4 regions of the Pectobacterium wasabiae CFBP 3304 genome follow, and region 2 is predicted to be linked to each of the others. Evidence: predicted binding sites of a transcription regulator. Region 2 holds the regulator's gene; each other region holds the start of a gene.
What was found. Region 2 encodes PhoB, which activates phosphate uptake and scavenging genes when phosphate is short. Its sites were predicted from a motif close to CTGTCATAAAACTGNCNNAT; they were not measured.
Positions count from the first base shown of each region.

Region 1 (2,207 bases), 1.4 Mb from region 2:
ATGTTTTTGTATTTTTTTATAATAAATTTGTAGTAAGGGTTTTCTTTATCGGGATCTTTAGTCCATGATTTACTATCAGGGCCTCTAACATCATGATTTCCTAATATTTCTATTACCTTATTATCTTCTCCTCGAAACGTATTTTCTACAGCGACCATTACTTTACTTATATAATCAAGACTATCACTAATATCTCCTGGGATGATGATGTTAGATATTTTATGTTTCTCTTTTATATTATTTAATGCTTTGTAAAATGACGAGAGTAAATCATCGTTATCTATGTGCAGGTCACTGATTACCGCGATAGATAACCTTTTTCTTTTATCGTCATTGCTGGGTTGGCTTATGCATAGATCGGTGGTGCCGGCATGAACAGGAAGTTGCATGGCGAGCGGCAAGAGTGCCGCAGATTGTATGAAGGCTCTTCTTTTCAATGTCGATCTCCTTTAACACTTGTGGTTAATGCCCAAATGGCAGTCGTCATGATGTACGCACGTCTCTCGTTTTCTATGTGGAGTTTTTTACTAATCCCATCGCTATTGTCAGGTTTTTTTTTGAATTTACGATATTGAATCAGAATATCACGTCGTCATATCCAAAAAATTAAAACCAACGTGCTGAAAAACAGGGCTTACCGTAAAACATGATTGTTACAGATTTTGTACAGCGGAAAGGAATACCCGATGCTGCTCGCTATAACAGGAAAAAATAAGGTCGGATCAGAGGGGGGGAGCTATTCGTTGTCGGCATTGCGATTGATATTGGTGTAACTGATGTCGAGATCGAGAGAGGAAGCCTTGTTTGTATTTCCGTGTAATAAAACTGTCATATTGCGTACATTTTACTGTCACCAAATTGTCCTATTTTTCCTCCTGCGAACTACACTCTGATTTGATAACTCTGATTGATAACGGCTCTACGTCGACACGTCGAGTATCCCACAGGAGGGATTATGAAACTGATGCGTACCACTCTTGCCAGTGTTGTTGCGGCAACCTTTTCTCTGACAGCGGTCTCCGCTTTTGCTGCTGCTAACCTCACTGGTGCCGGTGCGACATTCCCTGCGCCTGTTTATGCCAAATGGGCTGACACTTATCAAAAAGAAACCGGTAATAAAGTTAACTATCAAGGAATCGGTTCTTCTGGCGGTGTAAAACAGATTATCGCTAAAACAGTAGACTTCGGTGCCTCTGATGCGCCTCTGGCTGATGACAAATTAGCACAGGATGGTTTATTCCAGTTCCCGACCGTTATCGGTGGTGTGGTACTGGCAGTGAACGTTCCTGGTATCAAATCTGGCGAATTGACGCTGGACGGTAAAACTCTGGGTGATATCTACCTAGGAAAAATCAAAAAATGGAACGACCCAGCGATCACCAAGCTGAACCCGAACGCCAAACTGCCGGATCAGGATATTGCGGTAGTTCGTCGTGCTGACGGTTCTGGTACGTCTTTCGTGTTCACTAGCTACCTGGCAAAAGTGAACCCAGAGTGGAAAGAGAAGATTGGCGCAGGTTCTACCGTGAACTGGCCAACCGGTCTGGGCGGTAAAGGTAACGATGGTATCGCGGCGTTCGTACAGCGTCTGCCTGGTTCTATCGGTTACGTAGAATATGCGTATGCCAAGCAGAACAACCTGGCTTACACCAAACTGATTTCTGCCGATGGCAAAGCGGTTAGCCCAACTGGCGCCAGCTTCAGCAACGCGGCTAAAGAGATCGATTGGAGCAAATCATTTGCTCAGGATCTGACCAACCAGAAAGGCGCTGATGCATGGCCGATCACCTCCACCACGTTCATCCTGGTTCATACCAAACAGGAAAAACCTGAGCAGGGTGCTGAAGTGTTGAAATTCTTCAACTGGGCGCTTGATAAAGGCGGTGAGCAAGCTGAAGCGCTGGATTACGCCACGCTGCCAAAAGAAGTGGTTGAGCAAATCCGTGCTGCCTGGAAAACCCAGGTAAAAGACAGCAACGGCAAAGCGCTGTACTAATTATTGTCTCGACAACCGTCGCGTGGTCACCAGAACCTGATGATGCTATCAGGTTCTGGAAATACGCAGCGGAATAACACGTCGTATCGGGGCGGAGAGGTGATAAGCCTCTCTGCCTTCAATAGTTTATCAAATGCAGTTAAATCGAGAAGAGAGACGTATGGCGGAGTACAAGCCAACTATCAAAGCCCCGGGAAAATATGGCGATATC
Region 1 is NZ_CP015750.1:1,698,146-1,700,352, reverse strand. It holds gene A7983_RS07600 (metallophosphoesterase family protein) at 1-437, opposite strand, end outside; gene pstS (phosphate ABC transporter substrate-binding protein PstS) at 956-1,996, shown strand; gene pstC (phosphate ABC transporter permease PstC) at 2,157-2,207, shown strand, end outside.
Region 1: a site for PhoB is predicted at 815-834, ahead of pstS (phosphate ABC transporter substrate-binding protein PstS). Genes of this name have one in related genera too.

Region 2 (2,207 bases):
TAGTGGCAGGCCAAGGGCATCGCGCTTTTGGCAAGCCAGTTGATAACACTGCTGATAGTGCGCGGTAATCGCTTCCTGTAGCGCTAGCTGTTTTTCATCACCGGATTGTCCGGCTTTGCTGGTTAGCACATCACGTGGGCGCAAATAGGGAATGGCGCAGAGCAGGGCACCGGGCTGCTGCTGGCGGTTTTCCAGCAGAAGCACCTGTTGGGCGAGATCGTCGCTGGCGCAGGCAATCACCCGCGTGTTCAGACAGGCCAGCAAATCGCGCGATTCGTTCAGCACCGAGACCGAGTCGTGGTTGCCGCCGAGAACGATGAGTTGGCAGCCTGTGCGCTGTAGTTCCACTACGAAGCTATAATACATTTCTCGCGCATAGCTGGGGGGCGAGCCGTTATCGAAGATATCGCCAGCCACTATAATGGCATCGACCTGATGTTGATCCACCTGAGTGATAAGCCAGTGAAGAAACGCCTGATGTTCAGCAGCGCGACTTTTGGTATAAAAATATTGCCCTAAATGCCAATCGGCGGTGTGGATAATGCGCATCGTGTTCTCTCGATCTTCATGCCGCGTGGCGTTGGATGACGTTATCATTATCCATTATGTGGCACGGTGCATCGTTGCTATGGTGTTTTGTCATCGTAATGCCATGATTATATATAGCAGGGATGATGGCTGTCGCGCTGGGATCGCGAGTTTGGAAAGCGGTTCGAAAAATCGGATGTACGCACTGTAACATCGTGCGACGAGGGAGGTTTGTTTTTCATAAATCTGTCATAAAACTGACGCATAATGCCTTTCGCCTGCTAACAGCGACGATGATTAACGACAGGATTAACAATGGCAAAACGCATATTAGTCGTGGAAGATGAAGCACCAATTCGTGAAATGGTCTGCTTTGTACTGGAACAAAATGGGTACCAACCAGTGGAAGCCGAAGATTATGACAGCGCGGTAACGCAACTGTCGGAGCCGTTCCCAGAGCTGGTGTTATTGGACTGGATGCTGCCAGGAGGATCGGGCCTGCAATTCATCAAGCATATGAAGCGCGAAGCGCTGACGCGTGATATTCCGGTAATGATGTTGACCGCGCGTGGCGAAGAAGAAGACCGCGTGCGCGGGCTTGAAGTGGGAGCGGATGATTACATTACCAAGCCGTTTTCGCCTAAGGAGCTGGTGGCGCGCATTAAAGCAGTGATGCGCCGAATTTCACCGATGGCGGTGGAAGAAGTGATTGAAATGCGTGGTCTGAGCCTCGATCCTTCCTCTCATCGCGTGACGACCGAAGAGCACGCGTTGGACATGGGTCCGACGGAATTTAAACTGCTGCATTTCTTCATGACACATCCTGAACGTGTTTATAGCCGGGAACAGTTGCTGAATCACGTGTGGGGCACTAACGTTTATGTTGAGGATCGTACTGTCGACGTCCATATTCGTCGCCTGCGTAAAGCGCTGGAAACCAGCGGGCATGACAAAATGGTGCAAACCGTTCGGGGAACGGGCTACCGTTTTTCAACGCGTTACTGAGGTGAGCGTGACCGGAGAAACACTAACGTGCTAGAACGTTTATCCTGGAAAAGGCTGGCATTGGAGCTAGCTTTTTTTTGTTTGCCCGCTTTATTGCTGGGGCTGATTTTTGGCTATCTGCCCTGGTTTCTGCTGGTTGCCGTATTAGGCCTACTCTGCTGGAATTTTTATAACCAGCTTAAACTCTCTTATTGGCTGTGGGTTGACCGCAGCATGACGCCACCGCCTGGCCGCTGGAGCTGGGAGCCGCTGTTTTACGGGCTCTATCAGATGCAGTTGCGTAATCGACGCCGACGTCGGGAGCTGGCGCTGCTGATCAAACGGTTTCGTAGTGGTGCCGAATCCTTGCCGGATGCGGTGGTGATCACCACCGAAGAGGGGACGATCTTCTGGTGTAATCACCTGGCGCAGCATCTGCTCAATTTCCGCTGGCCGGAAGATAACGGTCAGAATATCCTCAACTTATTGCGCTATCCTGAATTCACTAATTACATGAAAGGGCAAGATTTTAGCCGTCCTCTCACGTTGCAGTTGAATAATTCTCATCATGTTGAATTCCGCGTGATGCCCTATTCCGAAGGGCAACTGCTAATGGTGGTGCGCGATATTACGCAAATGCACCAGCTTGAAGGCGCAAGACGTAACTTTTTTGCCAATGTGAGCCATGAGTTGCG
Region 2 is NZ_CP015750.1:3,145,192-3,147,398, forward strand. It holds gene sbcD (exonuclease subunit SbcD) at 1-549, opposite strand, end outside; gene phoB (phosphate response regulator transcription factor PhoB) at 844-1,533, shown strand; gene phoR (phosphate regulon sensor histidine kinase PhoR) at 1,561-2,207, shown strand, end outside.

Region 3 (2,207 bases), 2.1 Mb from region 2:
GGATCGCTATTAGTTGCCGGCTCCTGTGGGAATACGTCAATCGCCGCACCGGACAAATGCTTGCTGCTCAGCACTTCACACAGTGCAGGAATATCAACCACCGTACCGCGAGCGGCGTTAATCAGCAGCGAGCCCGGTTTCATCAGCGCCAACTCTTCCGCGCCCATCATATTATGCGTACTTTCATTCTCTGGCACATGCAGGCTCACCACGTCGCTCATATTCAGCAGGTCGGACAGATGGCGCACCTGTTGAGCATTGCCCAACGGTAATTTACTTTCGATGTCATAGAAGTAAACGTGCATACCCAGGCTTTCAGCCAAAATACCCAACTGCATACCGATATGGCCGTAGCCGATGATCCCAAGTTTTTTGCCGCGAGCTTCAAACGATCCCACCGCCAGTTTGTGCCAAATACCACGGTGCGCTTTCGCGTTCGCTGCCGGAATACCGCGCAGCATCAGCAGCATTTCGCCGATCACCATTTCTGCCACAGAGCGGGTATTGGAAAAAGGTGCATTAAATACCGGAATACCGCGCTTGGTCGCGGCCGACAGCTCAACCTGGTTAGTCCCAATACAGAAACACCCTACCGCGATCAGTTTTTCCGCCGCAGCAAAAATTTCTTCTGTCAGATGGGTACGCGAGCGGATACCGACAAAATGCGCATCGCGAATGGAGGCTTTTAGCGCCTCAGGATCCAGCGCGCCTTTGTGGAACTCGATGTTGGTGTAACCGGCTGCACGCAAGTTATCCAGCGCGCTCTGGTGCACGCCTTCCACTAACAGAAACTTAATCTTGTCTTTTTCCAGTGATACCTTTGCCATTTCCCGACCTTATTTTCAGACTTCAAATGTGACAGAGTGCTAAATAACCTCTGCCAACATAACAAAAATTACGCAGTCAGCAATACAAACGATTGCGTTGCCCAAGCCGCACATCAGAGAAGTGCGACTGATTTATGGCAAAAAATATTGCCAAAGAGATGCATCGCCATATCGACGATAAATAAAATAAGAAAATGTGATATTAAGTACCAAAAATGAGCCGTTAACTAAATAGATTTTTTTAGCTAAAAAATTTCTGACGTGGAACGTGGATGTTCATCACGTCAGAACGATCATGTACTCATTTAACGACGGTTTTTACACCTTCGGCAGTACCGACTAACGCGACATCGGCTCCGCGATTAGCAAACAACCCAACGGTCACGACGCCTGCGATACCATTAATGTGGTTTTCTACCGCGACCGCATCCATGATATTGAGGTTGTGTACATCCAGAATGACATTGCCGTTATCCGTCACCACACCCTGGCGGTATATCGGCTGCCCGCCCAGTTTGGCCAGTTCACGCGCCACGTAAGATCGCGCCATCGGAATGACTTCAACCGGCAACGGAAATTTTCCCAGCACATCAACCTGTTTTGATGCATCAACGATGCAGATAAACTGACGCGACAGGGCCGAAATGATTTTCTCACGAGTCAGTGCCGCCCCACCGCCTTTAATCATCTGCATGTGCCCGTTGATCTCATCCGCACCATCCACATAAACATCGAGCGAATCCACATCATTGGCGTCAAAAACGGGAATGCCCAGACTTTTCAACTTTTCCGTTGAGGCATCTGAGCTGGAAACCGCACCTTTGATTTGATGTTTTATCGAGCCCAGCGCATCAATAAAGTGTGCTGCCGTCGATCCGGTTCCTACTCCCACAATGGTGTCAGGACGGACATAATCGAGCGCCGCCCATCCCACTGCTTTTTTCAGTTCATCTTGCGTCATAATCTGCTTCTGGCCTGTAGAATCAATATACGAAAACGTGTGCGTATTATAGAACATGCGCGTTGGGGAATGCGTACAAATTCATCACCCCATTACTGTATTATTTCACGCGCCCCGCACTACACGCAGCGTGCTGAATCGTGATTTCACACAGCAGCTAAAATAAGATTTCTGCATGGCAAATCAGCAAAATGTGGCATAGTGAAAAAAACGGACTCATTCAGAGGACTTTGAATTTCATGAAACGCCCGGACTATCGAACGCTTCAGGCTCTGGATGCCGTCATCCGCGAGCGTGGTTTTGAACGCGCTGCCCAAAAGTTGTGTATTACCCAATCTGCCGTTTCGCAACGTATTAAACAGTTGGAAAATCTGTTCGGCCAGCCGCTATTGGTCAGAACCATTCCGCCCCGCCCAACA
Region 3 is NZ_CP015750.1:999,636-1,001,842, forward strand. It holds gene serA (phosphoglycerate dehydrogenase) at 1-827, opposite strand, end outside; gene rpiA (ribose-5-phosphate isomerase RpiA) at 1,129-1,788, opposite strand; gene A7983_RS04450 (LysR family transcriptional regulator ArgP) at 2,028-2,207, shown strand, end outside.
Region 3: a site for PhoB is predicted at 949-968, ahead of serA (phosphoglycerate dehydrogenase). Genes of this name have one in related genera too.

Region 4 (2,207 bases), 1.4 Mb from region 2:
GGCATTCAACCAGTCGTTTAGGTAGCCACTGTGCCAACGTGTTTTTCAGGCTTTGGTTTGGATGGGCACTGCGTTCATCATTGATAAGCTGGGTGAGGTCGTGGCCGGGTAGCAGATTAATGGTGACAAATTCACCCGCTTGCCAGTAGCTGGAAATTTGCAAAATAGCGGGGCCAGAGAGCCCGCGGTGCGTGAACAGGATATTTTCACGGAATATCACGCCGTTTTCTGCGGTGACGACGGTAGGCACAGAGACGCCGGAGAGCGTTTGCAACTGTTCGAGCAGCGGCTTGTGCAGCGTAAAGGGTACCAGCGCGGCGCGGGTTGGGAGTACGTTAATTCCGAACTGTGCGGCGAGCTGATAGCCGAACGGCGTTGCGCCCAGACCAGGCATCGACAGGCCGCCGCAGGCAACGACCAGCGATGCGCTTTGGAACGATGTACCGCTGCTCAGGTGGACGGTGAACCGATCGTCTGACTTCTCCACCGCAGTGACTTCACTACGCAGACGGAGAATGACGTTAGCCTGCTCGCACTCTGTTACCAGCATATCCACGATTTGCTGTGCGGAATCATCGCAGAATAGCTGGCCGAGCGTTTTTTCGTGATAAGCGATGCGGTGGCTGTTGACCAGGCTAATGAAATCCCATTGGGTATAACGTGCCAGTGCCGATTTACAAAAGTGAGGGTTGTGGGACAGATACGCGGCCGGTTCCGCATACATATTGGTAAAGTTGCAGCGCCCTCCGCCGGACATCAATATTTTACGCCCTGCCTTCTTGCCGTTATCGAGCAGTAGAACACGCAGCCCGCGCTGTCCTGCCTGTGCGGCACAAAACATGCCTGCTGCACCAGCACCGATGATGACAACGTCAAACTGTTCCACAATGCATTTCTCCGATGAGTGAGTGATTGCCGCAGGCAAGTGAGCCATTGGGGCGGCAAATTGTAGTGTTGGTTTTTGTTCGATACCAGCGTAACAATTTGCATGTTTTAGTAAAAATATATAATTTATTGATTTATATTGATTAAGTGGTTTTCTTGTCGATGTCCGTCACATATTAAGTCAAAAAAATGTCATATTTTCCTTTTCCCCACCCCTGCTTGTCGCCGATAATGCGCCGCGTTCATGACCACTAAATGGCCTAACGTTTATGCTACATTTATTTGCCGGACTGGATTACTACACCGGCCTGATGTTGATATTGGCTTTGTTGTTTGTACTGATGTACGAAGCCATTAACGGTTTTCACGATACTGCGAATGCCGTTGCTACTGTTATTTATACCCGAGCCATGCGTGCAGAGTTTGCCGTTGTTATGGCCGGCGTCTTTAATTTCTTCGGTGTACTGCTGGGCGGCCTGAGCGTGGCCTATGCGATTGTTCACCTTCTCCCCACAGATTTATTGCTGAACGTGAGTTCGGCGCATGGTCTGGCGATGGTCTTTTCGATGCTGCTGGCCGCTATTATCTGGAATCTGGGTACCTGGTATTTTGGTATCCCTGCCTCCAGCTCCCACACGCTGATTGGCTCCATTATCGGTATTGGTTTGACCAACGCGCTGCTGACGAATAGCTCCGTCGTGGATGCGTTGAATGTGCCGAAAATGATCAGCATTTTCTTGTCACTACTGCTATCGCCGATTGTGGGGATGGTGCTTGCAGGCCTGCTGCTGCTGGTATTGCGTCGGTTCTGGAACAACAGTAAAAAACGTAAACGCGTGCATCTGACGCCCGTCGATCGCGAAAAGCAGGACGGCAAACGTAAGCCGCCGTTCTGGACGCGTACCGCGCTGATTCTATCGGCGATTGGGGTGAGTTTCTCTCACGGTGCAAACGACGGTCAGAAAGGTATCGGCTTGATTATGTTGGTGCTGATTGGTGTCGCGCCGGCTGGTTTTATTGTCAACATGAACGCGTCTGGCTATGACATCAGCCGGACCCGTGATGCCGTTGTCAATTTGCAGGAATATTACAAGCAGCACGGCGACGCGTTGACACACGTCATCGACCTGTCTCCGCCTGTGATCCCTGCGTCAGAAAACACCATTCCCGGTAACGGTCAGAAAGAGTTCCACTGTGACAGTTCACGCGTGATGATTGCGATTGAGCGCACACAGGGCTTGCTGAATAACCTGAAAAGCTATGACCAGTTGAACCCTGACGATCGTAGCAGAGTGCGCCGCCTGCTGATGTGCATCTCGGAC
Region 4 is NZ_CP015750.1:1,792,835-1,795,041, forward strand. It holds gene A7983_RS08005 (BaiN/RdsA family NAD(P)/FAD-dependent oxidoreductase) at 1-886, opposite strand, end outside; gene pitA (inorganic phosphate transporter PitA) at 1,155-2,207, shown strand, end outside.
Region 4: a site for PhoB is predicted at 1,064-1,083, ahead of pitA (inorganic phosphate transporter PitA). Genes of this name have one in related genera too.